One region of the Dactylosporangium sp. NPDC000555 genome, then DNA from elsewhere that is predicted to be linked to it. Evidence: riboswitches for the same ligand, from Rfam matches in the RefSeq annotation. Region 1 holds a riboswitch; the other holds the start of a gene.

The links. Region 1 has a riboswitch for cyclic di-AMP ahead of ABT297_RS05505 (hypothetical protein). Riboswitches for the same ligand answer to the same signal wherever they lie in the genome.
Region 2: it holds a riboswitch for cyclic di-AMP, as region 1 does, so the genes downstream of both, ABT297_RS11740 (C39 family peptidase) here and ABT297_RS05505 (hypothetical protein) in region 1, are expected to answer to the same signal.

What each region holds. Positions count from the first base shown of each region.
Region 1 covers NZ_JBEPDB010000005.1:13,759-23,985, forward strand. Annotated here, with positions in the region: gene ABT297_RS05465 (NAD-dependent epimerase/dehydratase family protein) at 1-775, shown strand, start outside; gene ABT297_RS05470 (AraC family transcriptional regulator) at 1,169-1,309, shown strand; partial or broken gene ABT297_RS05475 (ATP-binding cassette domain-containing protein) at 1,363-1,658, opposite strand; gene mptB (polyprenol phosphomannose-dependent alpha 1,6 mannosyltransferase MptB) at 1,714-3,078, shown strand; gene ABT297_RS05485 (hypothetical protein) at 3,075-3,614, opposite strand; gene dnaG (DNA primase) at 3,712-5,562, opposite strand; gene ABT297_RS05495 (SanA/YdcF family protein) at 5,667-6,443, shown strand; gene ABT297_RS05500 (polyprenyl synthetase family protein) at 6,655-7,758, shown strand; gene ABT297_RS05505 (hypothetical protein) at 7,789-8,562, opposite strand; cyclic di-AMP (ydaO/yuaA leader) riboswitch at 8,936-9,087, opposite strand; gene ABT297_RS05510 (aldo/keto reductase) at 9,282-10,112, shown strand; partial or broken gene ABT297_RS05515 (tRNA-dihydrouridine synthase) at 10,188-10,227, opposite strand, start outside.
Region 2 covers NZ_JBEPDB010000013.1:131,408-141,634, reverse strand. Annotated here, with positions in the region: gene ABT297_RS11750 (FMN-binding protein) at 1-427, opposite strand, end outside; gene ABT297_RS11745 (ferredoxin reductase family protein) at 454-1,845, opposite strand; gene ABT297_RS11740 (C39 family peptidase) at 1,829-2,518, opposite strand; cyclic di-AMP (ydaO/yuaA leader) riboswitch at 2,839-2,981, opposite strand; gene ABT297_RS11735 (C40 family peptidase) at 3,304-4,263, shown strand; gene ABT297_RS11730 (TetR/AcrR family transcriptional regulator) at 4,283-5,053, opposite strand; gene ABT297_RS11725 (VOC family protein) at 5,150-5,551, shown strand; gene ABT297_RS11720 (condensation domain-containing protein) at 5,570-6,961, opposite strand; gene ABT297_RS11715 (class I adenylate-forming enzyme family protein) at 6,972-8,429, shown strand; gene ABT297_RS11710 (condensation domain-containing protein) at 8,426-9,877, shown strand; gene ABT297_RS11705 (thiamine pyrophosphate-dependent dehydrogenase E1 component subunit alpha) at 9,858-10,227, shown strand, end outside.

The DNA of each region.
Region 1 (10,227 bases):
CCTGCCTCGCCTGGTCGCGGCGGGACACGATTGTCGCGCCCTGATCCGACCCGGCAAGGCCGATGCGCTCCCGGCCGGCGTCACGCCCGTCGAGGGCGACATCCTCGAACCCGACACCCTTCCCGCCGCCGTCGAGGGCGTGTCGACCGTCGTGCACCTGGCCGCGCTGCTGCGCAGCCCCGACGCCGAGGCGATCCAGCGGATCAATGTCGAAGGCACCCGCAACCTGCTCGCCGCCACCCGCACTCACGCGCCCGACGCGCGCTTCGTGCTGGCGAGCACGAGCCTGGTCTACCCCGATGATCTGCCCCGTCCCGGACGGGAAGACGACGACCTTGCGCCCGTCGCGCCGTACCCGGCGAGCAAGATCCTCGCCGAACGGGAGGTACAGGCGAGCGGGTTGACGTGGAGCGTGCTGCGGCTCGGGTTCGTCTACGGCGACGGCGACCAGCACCTCCAGAACGCGCCACGCCTGTTCGGGCTCTGGAACTGGCATCCTGCGCACGCGCTGCACCTGGTTCACCAACGCGACATCGCCACCGCCGTCCTACTCGCCCTCACCGGCGCAACCGATGGACACGTCGTCAACATCGTGGACGACGCCCCGCTGACCGCCTACGAAATCGCCGCCCTCGTCGATCAGCCCATCGAACCCTCGGCAGCACCCCTGGCGAATCCGTGGGGCGGACGACTCGACGGTGCCACCGCCCGAGCCCTCGGATTCCGCGCCACCGTCCCCACTGTGCATCACGCTCTGCGCGAGAACCTTCTGTGAGAACTGCTCACCCATCTCGGTTCGTGGAACATCTCCCGTCCTGTGCACAACGAGCCTCCGCAATGGTCTCCGCTCGTTGCCCGTACCTCGACGGTTCATCGTGCTGTGAGGCCGGTGGCGTATGACTGCGTGAAGATCATCGTCGTCCGCGACGGATCGGCGTTCCTGTTCAGCGGGTTGAAGCCCGCCGTGCGGCGGCTCTGTTGCGGGAGCATCCGTCCCGGCATTGGACGTTGGAGTATCTCGCGGCCGAGGTGCACCTGTCCCCGTCTCGGCTGGGGAGCGTGTTCGTGGAGGCTTATGGCAAGACCCCGCTGGCGTTCTTGACCATGATCCGTGCGGAGGCCCTGGCGAAGCATTTTGCGAGAGAGCGACCTGACCGTGACGGCCGCGATGCAGAGAGTGGGCTGGCACTCCCGCTCCCACGCCACCCGTCTGTTCCGCCAGTACGTGGGTCTCACTCCCGGCGACTACCGCCAGTACATGCAGGTCGACGGAGGTGGTCACGATGGCCGTACCCCGATATCGGGCTGAGCACTTCCAGCCATCCGGCTGGGACAGCGGCACCCCCCGAACGCAAGGCGAGGTTCGTGAACTCGCTGCTGCGGTTCATCGACGACGAGGTCGACTCCCAGCCGCGCCCGGATCGCGGGGCCGTCCCGCGCCGCGCCGCGCCGAGGCCGAGGATGCGCAGCGATCCGCTCGTCGGGCGCGACACGCACCCGATCATCCGCATCGTGGAGGACTTGCCCGCGCCGTTGGGGCCCAGGAACCCGAATGCCTCGCCGGCCGCCACCCGCACGTCGATCCCATCGACCGCCGTGAAATCATCGAACCGCTTGACCAGCGCGGTCGCCGCGATCAATGCCCCGTTGTTCACCACGGCCCGACCATAGCCCCGGGGTACGACAATTCTGAACGCTCATTACGATGCCTCCGTGCGCCTCAACCCGCGCTGGCTCGGGCTGGCCGCGACAACCCTGCTGGCCGCCAGCGGTTTCCTGGCCGGCAAGCCGTTACCCCACGACGCCGCGTGGGTGACCGGCGTCTGCGTCTGGTTCGTCGGCCTGGCCCTGTTGGCCCGGGCCTGGTGGGCCCTGCGCGACGCCACCGGCGCCCGCGAGCTGCTCGTCACCGCGGCGATCTGGAGCGTTCCGCTGCTGGTCGCGCCGCCCATGGGCGCGCTTGACGTGTACGCGTACGCCTGCCAGGGCCAGCTCTTCAATGCCGGGTTCAACCTGTACGAGCACGGTCCGTCGGCGCTGCCCTGCACCTGGCTGTCCGACGTACCGCCGCTGTGGCGCGACACCCCGACCCCCTACGGCCCGCTGTGGTTCGCGATCTCCGGCGGCGCCGCCTGGCTCGCGCACGGCCACCTCGTCGTCGCCGTCGGCCTGTTCCGCCTGGTCGCGGTGCTCGGGCTGGTGCTGTGCGTGGCGGCGGCGCACCGCCTCACCGACGGTAACGCCGCGCTGGCCGCCAGCCCGCTCGTGCTGATCCACGTCGTCTCCGGCGTGCACAACGACATCCTGCTCGCCGGCTTCGTGCTGGCCGGCTTCGCGTTCGCCACCCGCGGCCGGTCGGGGCTGTCCGGCGCCGCCTTCGGGCTCGCCGCTGCCGTGAAGGTCACCGCCGTGGTCGCCGCGCCCTTCGCGGTGCTGCTCGTGCTGTTCCGCGGCAACGGGCCGTGCCGCCGCGCACCGGTGAGCTTCACGGGGGTGATGCTGCTGACGTACGCCGTGCTCGCCGCCGCGACCGGCCACGGCCTCGGCTTCGTCCGGGCGCTTGGCTCGACCGCCGAGCTCAAGCAGTGGCTGTCGATCCCGACCGGGGTGGGCATGGCCACCGGCTACGTACTGCGCGCGGCGGGCCGGCCGGCGGCGTTCGACACCGCGGTGGCCGTGGCCCGCGCGCTCGGGTTCGCCGCCCTCGCCGCGATCCTGCTGTACCTCTGGTGGCGGGCGCTGCGCACGGCGCGCCGCACGCCGGCGGAGGCCGCCGACCCGGTGCTCACCGCCGCGGGCGTGGCGCTGCTGGTCACGGCCGTGCTCGGGCCGGTGTTCTACGCCTGGTACGCGCTCGCCGGCATCGCGGTGCTCGCCGGCACGCACCTGACCGGCAGGCTGCGCACCGGCGTGCACGTCGCGGTCGTGGCGCTGCCGTTCCTGACCCTGCCGGACAGCCTGGGCCTGGCCACGAAGACCAAGCTGCCGGGCGCGTTCCTCGACGTGGCCCTGGTCGTCGCGGTGCTCGTGCGCCTGTTCCGATCCCGTCGCCGAGTGCCGGCGGCGAGCAAGCCCTAAGGGGCGGTACCGATGCTGGATCTCGCCCAGGCGACCAGCTCGTGCGTCTGCTCGGCCACACCCGTCGCCGCCGGGTCGACGCCCTCGTCGTAGCGGACCGTCCAGCACAGCCCGTTGACGCCGGGGACGCGCCGCCCCACGACCCGCACGCCGCCCCGCACGCCGGTGATCTCGTCGAGCGGGTGGTGCGAGGTGTGCGCGATCGACTTGTTGACCCGCACCCGGACCTGGTCGGGCACCCTGTCGGGGTCGAGCAGGGTGAGGACCAGCGGCGGCAGGTCGGCCATCACGGCGTACTCCTCGTCGCCGACCGGCAGCTCGCGCGCCGCGACCACGGCGAGCTGGCGGCCCGACCAGGTGGCCCTGTGGATCTCGTGCCAGCTCAGGCGCTGCTCGACGCCGGGCAGCCACAGGCCGTGGTTCGTCGCCACCACGACGTTGTCGCCGGTGGCGCCGGCCCAGGCGACCACGCGCTCGTCGGGGCCGAGCTTGGGGCGCTTGTCGGCGGGCAGCCGCCGCCGCTTCAGAAAGCCCAACACGTCTTAACCTTTCGATCGGACATTTCGGACCCAACGGCGGCTCGCGGCGGCACCGGAAGCGCCGCGGCGGTCCCCGGAGGGCGCCGGCCCGGCGTCACCAGCGGCTCGCGCCGCGATCCCGCAGCGCCCGGGCGTGCTGCTCCAGCGACACCAGCTCGCTGAACAGCCGCAGGTGGTCCTCGGCGTTGCTCACCGGGTTGATGCGCTGCAGCTTGGACTTGAGCTCGGCGATGGTCCGGTTGAGCGCCATCAGCTGGAGGCGGTTGATCGTCGCCTCGACGTAGCGCGGGTCCGGCTCGCCATCCAGGCGCAGCGGCTCCACCGCCAGCTCCGCGACCAGCGCGCCGGCGGCCAGGTCGAGACACGCCTCGCGGACCTGTTCGATCCACACCGCGCCGGCGCTGCCGCTGGACGCGCCGCCCGCCTCGGCGACCGCGGCGCGCAGGACCGAATACATCGGATGCGTGTACATGTCGGCGCCGACCGCGTCGAACATCGGGCCGGCCAGCGCCGGCTGCTGCAGCGCCAGCTTGAGCGCCTCCCGCTCGACCAGCGCCTCAGCGCTGTCGGGGGCCAGGATGCGCCGCTGCTGCTGGGCGGGCACGGGGTCGGCGACGCCCTTGGCGGCCGCGTTGACCGCGCGCTGCACGGTCTCGAGCTCCATGCCGAGGTCGCCGGCGAGCTTGCGAGCATACTCCGGCCGCAGCGTGCGGTCCTTGATCTTGGCGACCAGGGGCGCGGTCGCCCGCAGCGCGCCGACGCGGCCCTCGGCGGTGTCGAGGTCGAAGCGCTGGATCACCGAGCGCAGCGCGAAGTCGAGCAGCGGCTGGCGATCGGCGACCAGGTCGCGTACGGCCACATCGCCCTTGGCCAGGCGCAGGTCGCAGGGGTCCATGCCGTCGGGGCCGACCGCGATGAACGTCTGGGCGACGAAGCGCTGATCGTCCTCGAACGCGCGCAGCGCCGCCTTCTGCCCGGCCGCGTCGCCGTCGAACGTGAAGATGATCTCGCCGCCGTAGCCGTCGGCGTCCAGCAGCAGCCGGCGCAGCACCGAGATGTGGTCGGCGCCGAACGCGGTGCCACAGGTCGCGACCGCCACCGGCACCCCGGCGAGGTGGCACGCCATCACGTCGGTGTAGCCCTCGACGATGACGACCCGGCTCTGCTTGGCGATCTCCCGTTTGGCCTGGTCGATGCCGTACAGCACGTGCGACTTCTTGTACAGCGGCGTCTCGGGCGTGTTGAGATACTTCGGGCCGTCGTCGTCGTCGAACAGCCGCCGCGCGCCGAAACCGATCACGTCGCCGGAGATGTCCTTGATCGGCCACACCAGCCGGCGGCGGAACCGGTCGATGAGCCCGCCGGAGCGCCCCTCGCGGGACAGGCCGGCGGTGGTCAGCTCCTGCGCGGAGTAACCCTTCTGGCGCAGGTGCTTGCTCAGGTGGTCCCAGCCGTCGGGGGCGAACCCGCACCCGTAGCGCTCGGCGGCCTCCTTGCTGAACCCGCGCTGGGCCAGGAACTCGCGGGCGGGGCGGGCACCGGGCGTGCCGAGCCGCTCGGCGTAGAACCGGGCGGCCTCGGCGTGCGCGGCGATCAGCCGCTGCTTCTGCCCGGCGGGGCGGATCGGGGCGCTGCCGGCCTCGACGAATCGCAGCTGCAGCCCGGCCCGCGCGGCGAGCCGCTCGACCGACTCGACGAAGCTCAGGTGGTCGTGGTCCATCAGGAACTTGATGGCGTCGCCGCCGGCGCCGCAGCCGTGGCAGAAATACACGTTCCGGGTGGGCGAGACGTTGAACGAGGCGGTCTTCTCGTCGTGGAACGGGCACAGGCCCTTGAGGTTGCCACCGCCCGCCGAGCGCAGCGTGACATGCTCGGAGATCACGTCCTCGATCGACGTGCGCTCCCGGACCAGGGCGATGTCCTCGTCCTTGATCTTGCCGGCCAACCCCCACCTCCCACCGGTCCGACGCCTACATCCTGCCTCGTGGCACCGACAATTTACGACTCGCGGGACGGCGGCGAGTCGCCGGGCCGTGCCATGCTGCGCCCATGCCGATCGAGTCCGGGCCGCAACGGCCGCTTGTCGCCCCGTGGTACCGCCGGCGCTGGGTGATGATCGCCACGCTTGGGCTCTCCGGGCGCCTGCCCGACGACCGGCGCCGCCGCCGGCGCGCCCTGCTCCGCCTGACGGTCGCCGCCGTCCTCCTGGCCGCCCTGGTGCTCGTGCCGACGGCCTGGATCCGCGCCGGAGCCTCCGGCCGGGTCGTCCCGGCCGATCGCGCCCCGGCGGCGGACGTGGCGATCGTGTTCGGCGCCCAGCTCGAGAACGGCGGCAAGGACCCGATGTCGTTCCTGCGCAACCGGCTCGACGCGGCGGCGGCGCTGATCTCCTCCGGCAAGGTGAAGGTGCTGCTGATCTCCGGCGACGCGCACGGCGGCTCCGGCAACGAGGTCGAGGTGATGCGCGACTACCTCGCGGCGCGGGGTGTGGACCCGGCTCGGCTGGTGCTCGACCCGTACGGACTGGACACCTACGACACGTGCCGGCGCGCTCACGACGTGTACGGCGTCGACCGCGCGCTCCTGGTCAGTCAGGACGCGCATCTGTACCGTGCGGTCACCCTCTGCAGGGGTGTCGGCGTCGACGCGAGGGGCGTGCCGGCCGGCTGCCGGGGCTGCCAGCAGGTGACGATCTGGTACAACGGGACCAGAGAGGTCGGGGCCGGCTGGAAGGCCGCCTGGGACGTGTTCCGGCACCGGCCGCCGGCCGTGGGGTCCACGCCGGATCCGGCACTCCGGCAGGCGGTGGCCGCACACGCTCCATAGTGGACGGCGTGCCGATGCGGGACGACACGCGGAACTTCGCGCGACACGCACCAGACGGGCGGCAACCGTCCTCGCCACATCCGCCCGCCATCGCCGTTTTCGCCGTGCGCGGCCGGTCGCTTCGGCATACTTGACCAGGTCCTTGGCGCCGCATCGACGCGGCCAGATCTGTCAGGTGCGATGCGATGGGTGGTGCGAGTCCGGTGACGGCGTGCGTGCGCATGGGGCGCCCGGTGAGACGGGTTGGGTGGCGCGGCTGATGGTGATCGTGCTACGGACCACGGACGACGTCCTGCGCTGGTCCGGCGGCCTCGTCGGCCCGCCGCTGCGCGCGGCGATCGACCGGCTGCCCGAGCCGTCCCGCGAGGTCGCCGAGCTGCAGCTGGGCTGGCACTCCGGCCGTGACGCGCCGGGCGCGTCGCTGCGCAGCGCGCTCACCCTGGTGTGCGCGGCAGCGGTCGGCGGCGACCCGCACGACGCGGTGCCCTCCGCCGTCGCCGTCGAGCTCATGCACCACTGGGCGGCGATCCGCCGCGACCTGGTCGACGGGCGCTCCGACGGGGCCGCGTGGAGCGTGGTCGGCACCCAGCCGGCGGCGCTGGGCGGCGAGGCCCTGCTGGCGCTCGCGTTCGACGTCGTGGCCACCGGTGACCCCACGCACATCGCGCCGGGCCGGCTGCGGCAGCGCTCCGGACAGCCGGGGCCGGACCGGGTCATGATGCGCATCCTGGGCGATACCGTGCAGGAGCTCCTGCACGGCCAGCACGCCTCGCTCGCGCTGCGCGAGACCCGCCCGGACTCCGCCGCGGAGGAGCGCACCGACCTGCTGCGCGACTGCCTGGCGATGGTGGAGCAGCGCACCGGCGCGCTGTTCGGCTGCGCCTGCGCGCTCGGCGCCGTGGCCGGCGGCGGCGAGGCGGCCCAGGTCGAGCGGTTGCGCCTGTTCGGCGTCCGGCTGGGCCTCGCCGTGCAGTTCACCGAGGACCTGCTGGGCATCTGGGCCGACGACGGCCCGGGCCGGCCGGCGTACCCGGACCTGCGCCGCCGCCGGCGCTCGCTGCCCGTCGCCGCGGCGATCGCGGCCGGCGCCGACGAGCTGACCGGGCTGTTCGACGGCCGGGGCCGGCTCAGCGACGCCGACGCCGAGCGCACGGCGAAGACGATCGAGCAGTCCGGCGCCCGCGACTGGTGCCGCCGCCAGGCCGAGGAGCTGCTCTCCCAGGCGCTGCTCGCCCTGGACCTGGCCTCCCCGTCGCCCGCCTCGGTCGCCGAGCTTGTCGCGCTGGCCCGCCGCGCGACCACCGCGCCGCGCTGAGCGCCGCGGCGGCGCGCGACGGGCGGGCGGTCAGTCGATGGCCGCCACGACCTTTTCGGCCCGGGCGGCGTGCTTCTGGTACGCCCCCGGGAACGCCGAGCGCTGCACCGCCTGCGCGGCGGCCGTCACGCTCATGTTCTGCCAGCCCTTGACCCGGGTCAGCGCTTTGTAGAACAGCATCGCCGAGTGGACCGGGTTCATGAGCTCGGGCACGGTGCCCCAGCCCTGGCTCGCGCGCTGCTGGAACAGCCCGACCGAGTCGTGGTCCTGCGAGACGCCCTCGTGCGGCAGCTTCAGCGAGGCGGGCACGGCGCGGCTGGCGACGTTGTACAGGTCGCTCTCCTGCATCGCGGTGGCGACGGCGACGACGAGTGCCCTGGTGGGCAGCCCCTGGGCGCGGCCCTGCCGCACGATCGTCACGGCGTTGTTCATCTGGGTCTGGTCGAGCCCGGCGACCGGGCGCGGTGGCTGTGGCATGGCCGGCCCGGTCGGCCCGGTCGGCGTGGTTGGCGTGGTTGGCGCGGCCGGCATGATCGGCATGGCCGGCGTGGTCGCGGACGCGGCGGGCGGCGCCTCGGCCGCCGGGACGGCGGCGGTGCCGTCGAGCAACGGCGACACGAGCGCCGCGTCGTACGCATAAGCGGACGCGGCGGCCGCGACCGGCGGGTGCACGGCCGGCGGCCGGCCGGCGGAACCCGTGGCGAACAGCGTCGCGGACAGCACGACGGCGGACACGGCCCCGGTTCGCACGGGCAGGCTGACCAGCCGGTATCTGGACTGGAACTGGCGCGGTAGTGACTTCACGTAAGCGATTCCTCATCGAAGACGGCGCGATCTGGGCGCACGGCAGGGCGCCGCGGCGTCAGCGCGCGAAACGGAACGGCGCGGGAACGGCTGCGCGGGAAGAAGGCGCGAGAAAGACGGCACGAGAAGACGGCACGGGAATACGGCGCGAATCAGCGCACGGCGAAGCGCACGCCGGAGCGGGCGTGCAAGGGACTCCGCACGGGAGAGGGCGCGTGGTATCGGCGCGACCCCCCGGCTCGGCCGGTGTCGCGCGACGATTGGGCGTCGATCAGCGTTGGAGCGCGGCCAGGCGCTACGTCCTGGCGTTCACCCGTCTTTGAGCATGGCGGCGGGCGGCCGCTGTCGGAGCATGGAGATGCGGCACGAACAGTTCTCCTTCCGGTGCCGCCTACCGGGTTAGCTGACGGGTTCGGACGGGAGGATTCGCCCTACCGTGACTCGGTCACGGATACACCCCAAGGACTGCGTGGGTCCCCGGCCCGCGATGCCGAGGTGCGCTGTGCGACTCGGCGGTGCGGCTCGACGGCGCCCACCCGGCGGCACCGTGATCGGCGCACGTCGACCGAGCAGACGACCCGACCATACTGGGCGGCTTCCGCCTCGGCCAACCACAGCACCGGGATCCCACCCGATGCACCGGTATGCTCACCGAGCGCTGTCACCCGGCCTGTCATCTTGTCCGTCGCCCTCCTACGAGCCGGGCCTAGTGTTGGGGCATGAGCATCCCGTCGGTGAAGCTGAACTCCGGCCTCGACATGCCCGTCGTCGGCTACGGCACCTACCCGCTCAAGGGCCGCCGCGCCACGGACGCGATCCTCGCCGCGATCGGGTCCGGCTACCGCCTGATCGACACCGCAGCGTCGTACGACAACGAGGATGCCGTCGGCGCCGCCGTGCGCGAGTCGGGCCTGCCCCGCGCCGAGCTCTTCGTCACGACCAAGCTGCGCGGCAGCGACCAGGGCCGCGGCTCCACCCGGGCCGGGCTGGAGCGCTCGCTGGAGCGCCTCGGCCTGGAGTACGTCGACCTCTACCTGATCCACTGGCCGCTGCCCGCGGTCGGTCGCTATGTGGAGTCGTACGCCGAGATGGCCGAGCTGCGGCGCGAGGGCCTGATCCGCTCGCTGGGCGTGTCGAACTTCCTGCCGGAGCACCTCGACGCCGTCGTGGCCGAGACCGGCATCCAGCCGGCCGTCGACCAGCTGCAGGTCTCTCCCTCGCATCCGCGGCCGGAGCTCGTCGCCGCGGTACAGCGGACCGGCACCGTGGTCCAGGCGTGGAGCCCGCTGGAGCGCAACACCGGCATCCTCGACCACCCGTCGGTGACGGCGATCGCCGGCCGGCTCGGCGTCACCAGCGCCCAGATCGTGCTGCGCTGGCTGCTGCAACGCGATGTCACCGTGGTCCCGCACTCCGGCAGCCCGGACCGCCAGCGCACCAACGCCGACCTGTTCGGCTTCGAGCTGACCGCCGGCGGCATGGCCGCGATCGACGCCCTCGACACCGGCGTCCCGGTCAAGCAGGACCCCCGCACCTGGGAGGAGTTCTAGCGTGATCCGCCCGCCCCTGGTCGGTTCGTGAGCCTCGCCCCTCGGCGTGGCGGTACATGAGGGCGGCCCGGCAGCGCGGCCGATGGCCACGCCGTCACAGCCGGTAGCCCAGACG
Region 2 (10,227 bases), on a different contig from region 1:
GGGCCTGTGAACGCAGCCGCGGTACCGCGAGTGCGGTGAGCTCCCGGGAGAATCCTCCGGGGGCCTGCAGCGCGGTCACGTCGGTGATCCTGCCGCTGTCGATGCGGACCTGCACCTGAACCGGCCCCCACATTGTGCTCACGGCCGAACCGTTGGCGACGAGGACGGAGCCGGACCGGGTGACGGTGCCGGGGCTGGGCGGGGGCGGCGCACCGCCGCCGGGATCGGCACTCGACGAAGGTGACGGTTGGTTGTCGTGGTCGGGCGCATCGCCATCCGACGGCTGCGCCACGACGCCCGGGGTGCCGGCGCCCGGCGCCGCGGCCGCGGGCACCGGGCGGGCCGGGCCCATGGTCGAGGTCCGGTAGTTGAACAGCAGGGCGATCACCGCGGCGGTGCCGGCGAACCACATCGTCAGTCTGCGCATGCGAAAACGGTCCCCTCCGAGTCGGGTTACCAGGCGAAGGGCTCGAGGTGGATGCGGTCGTCGGGCACGTGCGCGTGCCGGGCCGCGCGGACCACCGCGCGCATCCACGCGTCCGGGCCGCAGACGAACACGTCGTGGTGTCTGATGCCGGGCACAATGTCGCCCAGCGCTGTCGTTTCGCCGCCCCAGCCGGCCGGCAGCCACGAGCCGTCGTCGCCGCGCGGGCCGACCAGGTACAGCACCCGCACGCCGCGCGCGTCGGCCAGGCGATCCAGTTCGTCGCGGAACAGTACGTCGGGATCGGCCCGGGCACGGTAGAGCAGCGTCGCCTCGCCCGCGGCGTAGGGCAGCTCTTCCAGCAGCGCGCGCAACGGGGTGATGCCCACGCCGGAGGCGATCATCGTGAGGCAGCGGGCGGTGCGCCGCTCGGCGGTGAGCCGGCCGTACGGCCCCTCGATGAGCACCTTGGTTCCGGGCCGCAGTTCGGCCAGGGCCCGGCTGCCGTCGCCCAGGGCCTTCACGGTGATGCGCAGCCGGTCCGGGCCGGGCGCGGCCGACAGCGAGTACGGATGGGCGCGGCTCCAGCCCCGGCCGGTCAGGAAACGCCACTGGAAGAACTGACCGGCGCGGGCCGGCAGCCGCCGCAGGCCGCGACCGCGCAGATGGATCGAGTACACCCCGGGCGCCTCGGCGACGACCTTGTCGACTTCGAGCCGGTGCCGCAGCGTGCGCCAGGCGGGCAGCCCGAGCCGGAAGACGACGACCGCGCCGGCGCAGATGCCGTAGGCGCTCCACCAGTACAGCCGGGCGGCCGGCGAGGTGGTGAAGTCGGCCCCGGTCCACAGCTGGTGCGGCAGGGCCAGGCCCACGCCGAGGTAGGCGTACAGGTGCAGCAGGTGCCACGACTCGTAGCGCAGCCGACGCCGCGCCGCGCGGATCGAGGTGACGGTGACCAGGACCAGCGCGACGGCGCCGGCGGTCGCCAGCAACATCCCGGGGTAGCCGGTGAGCAGTTCCCACGCCTGGTGCGCCAATGACACGTGGAGGGTCCAGGTGTACCCGACGGTGATCAGCACGATGTGGGCGAGCATCAGGTTGAACGACGCGAACCCGATCAGCCGGTGCCAGCGGGTCAGCCGGTCCTGGCCGTAGGCGCGTTCGATGACCGGTACCCGCGCCATCAGCAGGACCTGGACGAGCAGCAGGTCGGCCGAGAGCAGGCCGGTCAGCCGGCCGATCGATGTGGCGCCGGCGGCCAGATCGCCGAGCCCGTGCAGTCCTCCCCCGGCCGCCCACATCGCGACGACGACCAGCATGCCGGACGCCAGGGCGGGTCCCAGGAGATCCCGCCACCACGATCGTGCACCGTTGCCGGCCGGTGATCGCAGACCGTGCCGGCGCTCAATACGAGTAGCCACGCTGGGAGATCCAATCGGCCAGCTTGGGGGTGCTCACCCAGTAGGTGCCGTCGCCGCTGGGGTTGGCCGGATCGGCGATCTTCACCGTGTTGCCGTCGTCCCGGTATCCGACGAGGGTGAGGTAGTGCCCGCCCTCGTAAGCGTGGACGACACCGGCGTCGTCGGTGAGATGCCCGGCGATGTTGGCGACAATGGCCCGGCCGCTGCCGATGGTGTTCACCACGTCCGCCTGGAGCTGAGCCGCCTGGGCCGAGGTTGCCGGGTAGGCCGGGATCTCTCTGGTCTGGTACACCGTCCTGCCGTGGCCGAGCACGCTGTTGAGCGCCCGGGTGGTGTCCAGAGCCGAATCCGTCCCGCTGGTGGTCGTGCCCAGCATGGCAGCCGCCTGGTCCTGGCTGATGGCGTGACCGGCCGCCGTGAGCGCGATCCGGGTCGCGGCCGGCCCGCAGTAGTAAAAGTTGGGCTGCAACTGGAACTCGTAGTCGAGGACCTTCGTCGACGGCGCCGGCGCGGGCGCGTCATCGGTGGGCTGGTCCGCACCCTGCTCCGCCGCCGGCTGTTGGGTCGTCAGCGCCGTGCCGGCCGAAGCGGCGCCGACGGACGGCGGATCGCCGAGCCGGCCGAGCACGATGCCGGCCGCGGCGGCCGCGGCGAGCAGGGCACACGAGATCACGGCGACGCGCGGCCAACATACACGTACAGGATTCATAGCGACTCTCCAAGGCTCCGGCCCGGGGCGGCAGCATCGGTCAACGCCAGGTGCGGGATCACGCACAGGACAGCGTGTACTGCCACGCCCGCAGCGTGCTGGGCGTGTGATGGCACAAGGCTTCAGCGGTGCTCGCGAGCGGCGGTCCGAAGGCCACACACGGCAGGGCAGCGGGCCGCCCGCCGCTCAGCGGAAACCGGCTACGCCGATCGGCGTGCAGCCGAGCAAGTCCGCGGCTGGCAAAGACGTCTGCGGTGGGGGTTGCGCCGGCTGTGCACAGGCATATCTCCTTACGCATCCGCCTACCGGGTTAGCTGACGGATTCGGGCGCGAAGGTCGCCCTACCACAGGCCATCGGCCCGCGGATTCACCCCAGACTTGCGGTGGGTCCCCGGCTCGTGCATGCACGACTCAGCGGGCCCGTCCCGGCGCCACCTGTTGTGAGCACGAACCGGGTCAGGCGAGCCAAGACGTTACTCAAGGCCACCAGCCCTGCCAATGCCCGCTACCTGGAAGAAGGTTGCGCAATCGATGAGTGCCATCTCCTATCGATCATAGGAAGCAGCCTTGTGCTCGATGGGGCCAGTGCGTAAGGTCGGCTGCGGCCCGGCGCCGGCGCCGATCACCTCCGGTCGGCGCGGACGTCTGGCGCCGCCGAGTCGAGGAGCCTGTTGCACGTGCCGCCACGCCGCCCGCGACGTGTCCCTGCCTTCCGCACCTCCGGCGCCCCGGCGATGCCGCCGAGCCGGATGCCGGCTCGTATCGTCGTCGCGGTCCTCGCCGCGATCGCGTTGCTGCTGGCCGGCACCGGGACCGCGCAGGCCGAGCCGACACCGGCGGAGCTGGAAAAGCAGATCGACGACATGTGGAACCAGCTCGAACCCACCATCGAGCAGTACAACCAGGTCCACTCCCAGCTCAAGGAGAACCGGGCCAAGGCCGCAGCCCTGCAGCAACAGCTGAAGCCGCTGGAGGCCCAGGTCGACGCCGCCATGGGCCGCGTCAGCGACATCGCCGTGCAGCAGTACAAGATCGGCCGGATCACCACGCTCGACGCGCTGCTGCGCGGCAACACCCCGACCGACCTGCTGGACCAGCTCGCAACGGTCAACGCGATCGCCCGCAACCAACACGCCGAGATCCAGGGCGTCGCCGCCGCCCGGGACAAGCTCGCCGGCGACAAGCACACCCTGGACACGCTCATCGCCCAGCAGACCACGCAGGACGCCGACCTCGCGGCGAAGAAGACCCAGATCGAGGGCAAGCTCACCGAGCTGCAGAAGCTGCGCCAGCAGGTGTACGGCAGCAGCGGCGCCACCGGCACCCTCAAGCCCGTCGCCTGCCCCGTCGACTACATCGGTGGCCCCGGCGGTACCGCGGCGAAGAAAGCCTGCGACCTCATCGGCAAGCCCTACGTCTGGGGCGCGACCGGCCCCAACGGCTACGACTGCTCCGGCCTCACCCTCACCGCCTGGGCCGCCGCCGGCGTCAAGCTGCGCCACTACACCAAATGGCAGTGGGACGACACCAAGGCCGTCGCGCGCGCCGACCTGCGCCCCGGCGACCTCGTGTTCTTCCACAGCGACCTGCACCACGTGGGCATCTACGTCGGCGGCGGCTGGATGGTCCACGCCCCGACCACAGGCGACTACGTGCGCATGGCCAAACTCGAAGGCCGGCCCATCACCGGATACCGCCGACCCGGCTGACCCACACAGCGTGCCGGCCTCAGCCGGCGTTGTCGATGAGGGCGGCGAGGCCGTCGAGGGTGCGTTCGAGGCCGAAGGTCCAGGCGCGGTCGGCCTGCCACGCGCTGCCCTGCGCTTCGCCGGCGGCGGAGCCGATGCGGGCGGCGCGGGGATAGGTGTGCGGGTCGAGGGCGCGGGCGAGCACGGGTAGGTTGGCGGCCCACCAGTCGGCGTCGCTCATCGCGGTGTCGGTCGCGGCCCGGGCGGCGTCGTGGGCCGATCGGCAGTGGGACTGCACGAACCCGAGCAGGTAGGTCAGGGCGGCGTCGATGTCGACGTCGCAGAGCCCGGTGTCGTCGAACGCGGCGAGCTCGTGCTCGTACTTGGCCATCACGCCCGGTCCGAGCGGGGGGCGGCTCAGGGCGGCGACCTCGGTGAGCCAGGGGTGGGCGGTGAGCAGATCCCGGTTGGCCTCGGCCACCGCGGTGAGCCGCTCGCGCCACGGTTGCCCGGCCCACGCGGCGCGGGTCATCCGTGCGTAGCGGGCGTCCACCATCAGGTCGAGCAGCTCGGGCTTGCCGGGCACGTAGGTGTAGACCGACATCGTCGAGACCCCGACCCGCTCGGCCACCGCGCGAATGGTGACCGCGGTCAGGCCCTGCTCGTCGGCGAGCGCGAGCGCGGCGTCGACGACCTGCGTGATGGTCAGCGATCGGGCCGGCCCCTTGCGCCGCGCCGTCTCGGACGGCTCTCCCCACAGCAGGGCGAGCGTGCGGCTGGGCTCACCTGATCCGGTGCGGTTCTGGGTCACGGGAATGATTCTGCCACACTTTCATTGTACGCCGTACGGTGTACTTTGTATAATGTAACCGCGAGCGTCCCCACCGAGTCGACAGGAGCTCACCGCATGCCCATCACCGAGTCCGCCATCTCGCTCAACGTCCCCGACGTCCAGGCCTCCGCCTCCTGGGTGCGGCGGCATCTCGGGTTCACCGAGGCGATGGCTGCCGACGGGTTCTGCTCCCTGGCCCATCCCGAGGCGGGGTTCAACCTCATCTACCTGCGCACCGGGCTGCCGACGTTCAAGCCGGCGTCGGCCGCCGGCCGCGCCGATGGGCTGCTGGTCGTGTTCACCGTCGATGACATCGACGCCGACTACGCGCGGCTGCGGCAGGAGGGGGTCGAGATCGTTACTCCGATCGAGACCGAGCCATGGGGAGAGCGCTACTTCCAGACGGCCGATCCCAACGGCGTGATCTACCAGCTCGTGCAGTGGGTCTCGCCGCCCGACGCACAGCACGCCGGCTGACCCTTCGTCGCGGCGGACCTACTCGGACGCGCGCACCAGCACGTCCTCGACATGCCGGAGCATGTCGCCGGCCGCCGGCGCCCACGCCGTGTCCTCGTGACAGCCGATGGTCATCAGCGCCGCGGCCGGCCGGTGCTGGACCGACAGGATGTACCGCGACCCGCCGGGCCGGTCGGGCTGTTCGGTGATCCGGTCCTGCACGGCTGGATCAGTGAACGGGATGGCCTCGGCGCCGAGTGAACGGCTGTTCGCCGCGCTGCCCACGATGGATGCGTCGATGTAGTTGAATCGCGCCATGGCCGCGCCCGTCTCGGCCAGTCCGCCGAGGACTTCGCCGCTGATCGCCACGGCCCGCGCCGGGTCGATGTTGGCGAAGCGGTGGCCATGCAACTGGTTGCTGGCCGTGGCGGCCAGTCGCGCGGCCAGGTCGCCGGTCCCCGGCACGAGGACGGGCACCGGCATGACCGCCTTGCGAACCGACGCCTGCGTGCCCGCCGACAGCCGGTTCGCGGCGAGTGAACGGATGCCGGCGCACGGCGAACCCTCGATGAGGCTGATCGCCGAGCCGAACGCGGTCAGGTAGACCGCCGATACCGGCATGCCGGTGCGGGTGGCGACGGTCTGTGCGGCTCGGGCGGCGCGCGCCGAGGCAAGCCACCGGGACTGGAGCACCGGTTCCGCCGGCGCCGTCCCGCCGCTCGGGCGCCAGCCGGACAGCCCGTCGCGCAGCGCGCCCAGCTGGCGCCGCCAGTACGCCTCGGCACGCTCGGCATAGGCCCGGCCCGGTTCGGACATCTCCCACTCGGCCGTTTCCACGGGCTGCTCCGGCACGGGCTGGCCGTCGAACGCCGGATGTCCGCTCATGCGACTGCGCAAGGCCTGCAAGAAGTCGCTGCGGAGCACCCGCATGCCCCATCCGTCGACCGCGGTGTGGTCGACGACGATGCCGATCCGCTGCGCGGTGCCGGCGGCGACCTCCAGCACGAAGAGCACCGGCTGTTGCTCCCCGAGCCGGAACGCCGTGGCCGTGGCCGCCGCGATCGCCTGGTCCGCTTCCGGACCGGCAGGCGCGACGCGCACCACCTCGCCGAGCCGCTCCGCCGCCGGGAGAACGTGCTGCTCGCGACGGCCCGGGTCGGTCGTGGGCAGGAGGGTCCGCAGCCCCTCGTGCCGATCGAGCAGGTCACCGACCGCCGCCAGCACGACACCCAGCGGTGCGCCGGCGCCGTTGACCACGCTCGTGAAGTTCGTTGCGTACGACCACGGCGAGTCCGCGTCGATGCCGACGTCCATGAACCACTCACGCTGCGCGCATGTCAGCGGCCCACGTCGAGTCGAGTTCATTCCCGTTCCCGTCCAGTTTCTAAAGTCTATTGATGAGAATATTGCAGGCCGACTCTGATCATGCAACCCTGTTGCCGTGGCTGTGCATGCGGCTCCGACAACGGTTCCACGCCTCCTCGCCGACCGATCCACCTCGGAGCCGGACCGCGAGGCACTGGTCGTTGACGGCATCGGCTCCTTGACGTTCGGCTCCTGGCAGCGCCGTGCGGCCGACCTCGCCGAGCGGCTGCGGCAGCGCGGCGTCGCGCCAGGCGATCGCGTCGGCCTGCGGTTCGGATCCGCCGAATGGCTCGACTACGCGGTCGCGTACGTGGCGGTGCAACGCCTGGGCGCGGTCGCCGTGCCGATCTCCGACGACGCGGCACCCGCCGAACTGGCGCACGTGCTCGCCGACTGCGGTGCCGCCGGGCTTGTGCACGCGGGCGGCGCGCCCGGCTGGCCCGGCGGATGGACCCACGCCGTCGACGACGGCGCCGGCTCGCGATGCGGCGAGGACCGGTCCACACCGCACGGTCTGGCCCAGATCCTGTACACGTCCGGCACGACGGCACGGCCCAAGGGCGTCGCCGCGAGCCACGCCAACGTCACGTACTCCTCAGGCGCCCGGCACCGGCCGTTCCGTCACTCGCGCCACCTGTTGCACGCGTTCGCGATCGGCACGAACGCGGCCCAGATCATGCTGATGAACGCGCTGCTCGCCCACCCCGCCGTGGTGACGCTGCCGCGGTTCACACCGTTGCGCTTCGCCCGCGCCATCGCACGCTGGTCCGCCGGCACGGTGTTCGTGGTCCCGGCCATGGCCATGGAGCTGCTCACCGTGGCCGAGGGCCATGACCTGAGCAGCGTGCGGCTGCTCGGGTCGGCCGCCGCGCCGCTGCCGGCGCCGGTCGCCGCCCGCCTCGTGGCCGCGTTCCCGAACGCGACGATCGTCAACTACTACACCTCGACCGAGGCCGCCCCGGCGCAGACCGCCATGACGTACGACCCGGAGCGCCCGGACAGCGTGGGCCGGCCGATCGCCGGCGGCGGCGTACGCGTCCTCGACGACGCCGGGCAACCCTGCGCGCCCGGCGAGATCGGCGCCGTCTGGATGCGCTCGCCCGCCCCGACACGCACGTACTTCGGCGACGCGGCGACCAGCGCCGCCGCGTTCCAGGACGGCTGGGTCCGGATGGGCGACATCGGCCACGTGGACGCCGACGGCTATCTGTACCTCGTCGAGCGGGACGGCGACCTGGTCAAGACCGGCGCCCACCGGGTGTCGACGCTCCAGATCGAGGCGGCCATCCACGAGCATCCGGCGGTAGCCGACGCCGCCGTTGTCGGGCTGCCGCACGAGGTGCTCGGCGTCGAGCTGGCCGCCGCGATCGTAATCGGCGGCGATGCGGCGCTGACCCCGCAGGCGCTACGGGCGTTCCTCGCCGACCGCCTCGCGCCACACGAGATCCCCTCCCGCGTCCACGTCATGGACAAGCTACCGCGCAACCGCGGCGGCAAGGTCGACAAACGATCCCTGCGAAGGAGCCTGACATGATCCAGGCATCCGCGGTTCAGCACGGCATGTGGGTCGCCGTGTCCAGCGCCGCCCCAACCGCTTACCACATGCCGCTGGTCGTCACGTTCGCTCACGATCCGGATGTCGCGCTCCTGGCCAAGTCCTGCGCGGCCGTGGTCGAACGGCATGCGCTGCTGTCCAGCGCGATCGTCGACCGCGACGGCGTCGCCTACCTCACGCGGGCCTGCGCCCCCGGGCTGCGCGTGGCCGGGCCGGACGAGTCGGTCGACGAGGAGATCGCGCGACCGTTCGACCTCGCCGAAGGGCCGCTGGTCCGGTTCGCACTGTTCGGCCGGACGCTGATGATCACGGCGCACCATCTGGTCTTCGACGGACACTCCAAGGAGGTGCTGCTGCGCGAACTGGCCGCCTTCTACGCGGGTGAGATCCCGGCTCCGCTGCCCCGCACCGCCGCGGACGAGCTTGCCGCCGACACGGCACGGCTGGCCGAGGGCCGGACCGCGGCGGCTGAGTACTGGTCCGGCCGGTGGGCGGAGCCGCTGCCCGTGGTCGTCGGCGACCACGTCCTCACCGGGCGCCACCACGGGGCCGGGCAGGTGCACGCGTTCGAGCCGCCCGTACCCGACCTACCCGGGCTGACCCGGTTCGAGACGCTGCTGGCCGCGATCCACGCGACGATCAGCGGGTACGGCAACCCGCGCGTCACGACCGGCGTCGACCTGTCCACCCGGGAGCCCGGTCTGGTCGGCACCATCGGCTCGTACGCGACCGAACTTCCTGTCGACTCACAGCCCGACCCGGACTCCTCGTTCGCGCAGTTCGCCGCCGAGTTGCGAGCCGCGCTCCGCGCGATGTACCCGCACCGGTCGGTGCCGCTGGCCCGTGCGGTGCGCCGGCTGCGGCCGCACGCCGCGGTGGCGCCCGTGTCCGTCAGCTACCGCCGGGGCGGCGCCGCGCCACGATTCGACGGCGTACCGGCGGACGTCGACTGGCTGGCATTCGCCGGCAGCGTGCGCGGCGACCTGCAACTTCAGGCAGTCGACGACGGCACGACAGTCACCGCGAGGCTGCGCTACTCGGCCGCGGCGGCGCCGGTCGCCGCACGGTTGGCCGAGGACTTGTGCGGGGTGCTCACCCGGGTCGCGCTCGCCCCGGAGACTCGACTGCGCGACTTGTTCGCCTCGAGCACATCCGCACCGCCCGTCGCGGTCGAGGCGCGAGCCTCCGCGCCGGCATCGGTGCACGGCGGTGAGCTCGTCGAGCCGGTCCTGGCCATCTGGCGCGACGTGTTCGGCAACCAGGCCATCGGCCCCGATGACGACCTGTTCGACCTGGGCGGCGACTCGCTGACCGCGACGCAGATCATCGCGCGGATGCGCAAGACGCTCGGCCTCGACATCGACATCGACACGTTCTTCGACTACCCGACGGTCAACGGAGTCTTAGATGCCGCCGGCGCCCGCTGACGCGCTCGACCGGCTCGCGTCCGCCGACGCGTCCGACCGGCTCGCCGCCGACCGGGCGACGATGCTGCTCATCCGGCATTTCGAGACGGCGTTGCTCGACCTGTTCGCGCGCGGCGAACTATCCGGAACCACGCACACCTGCCTCGGCCAGGAGTACGTGCCCGTGGCCGTGAGCGGCCTGCTCCAACCGGACGACCACGTGCTGAGCAACCACCGCGGCCACGGCCACTACCTCGCGCGGTTCGACGACCCGGAGGGACTGCTGGCCGAGATCATGGGCCGGGCGGGCGCCGTGTGCCACGGCGTCGGCGGAAGCCAGCACATCCACCGGCGCGGATACCTCTCGACCG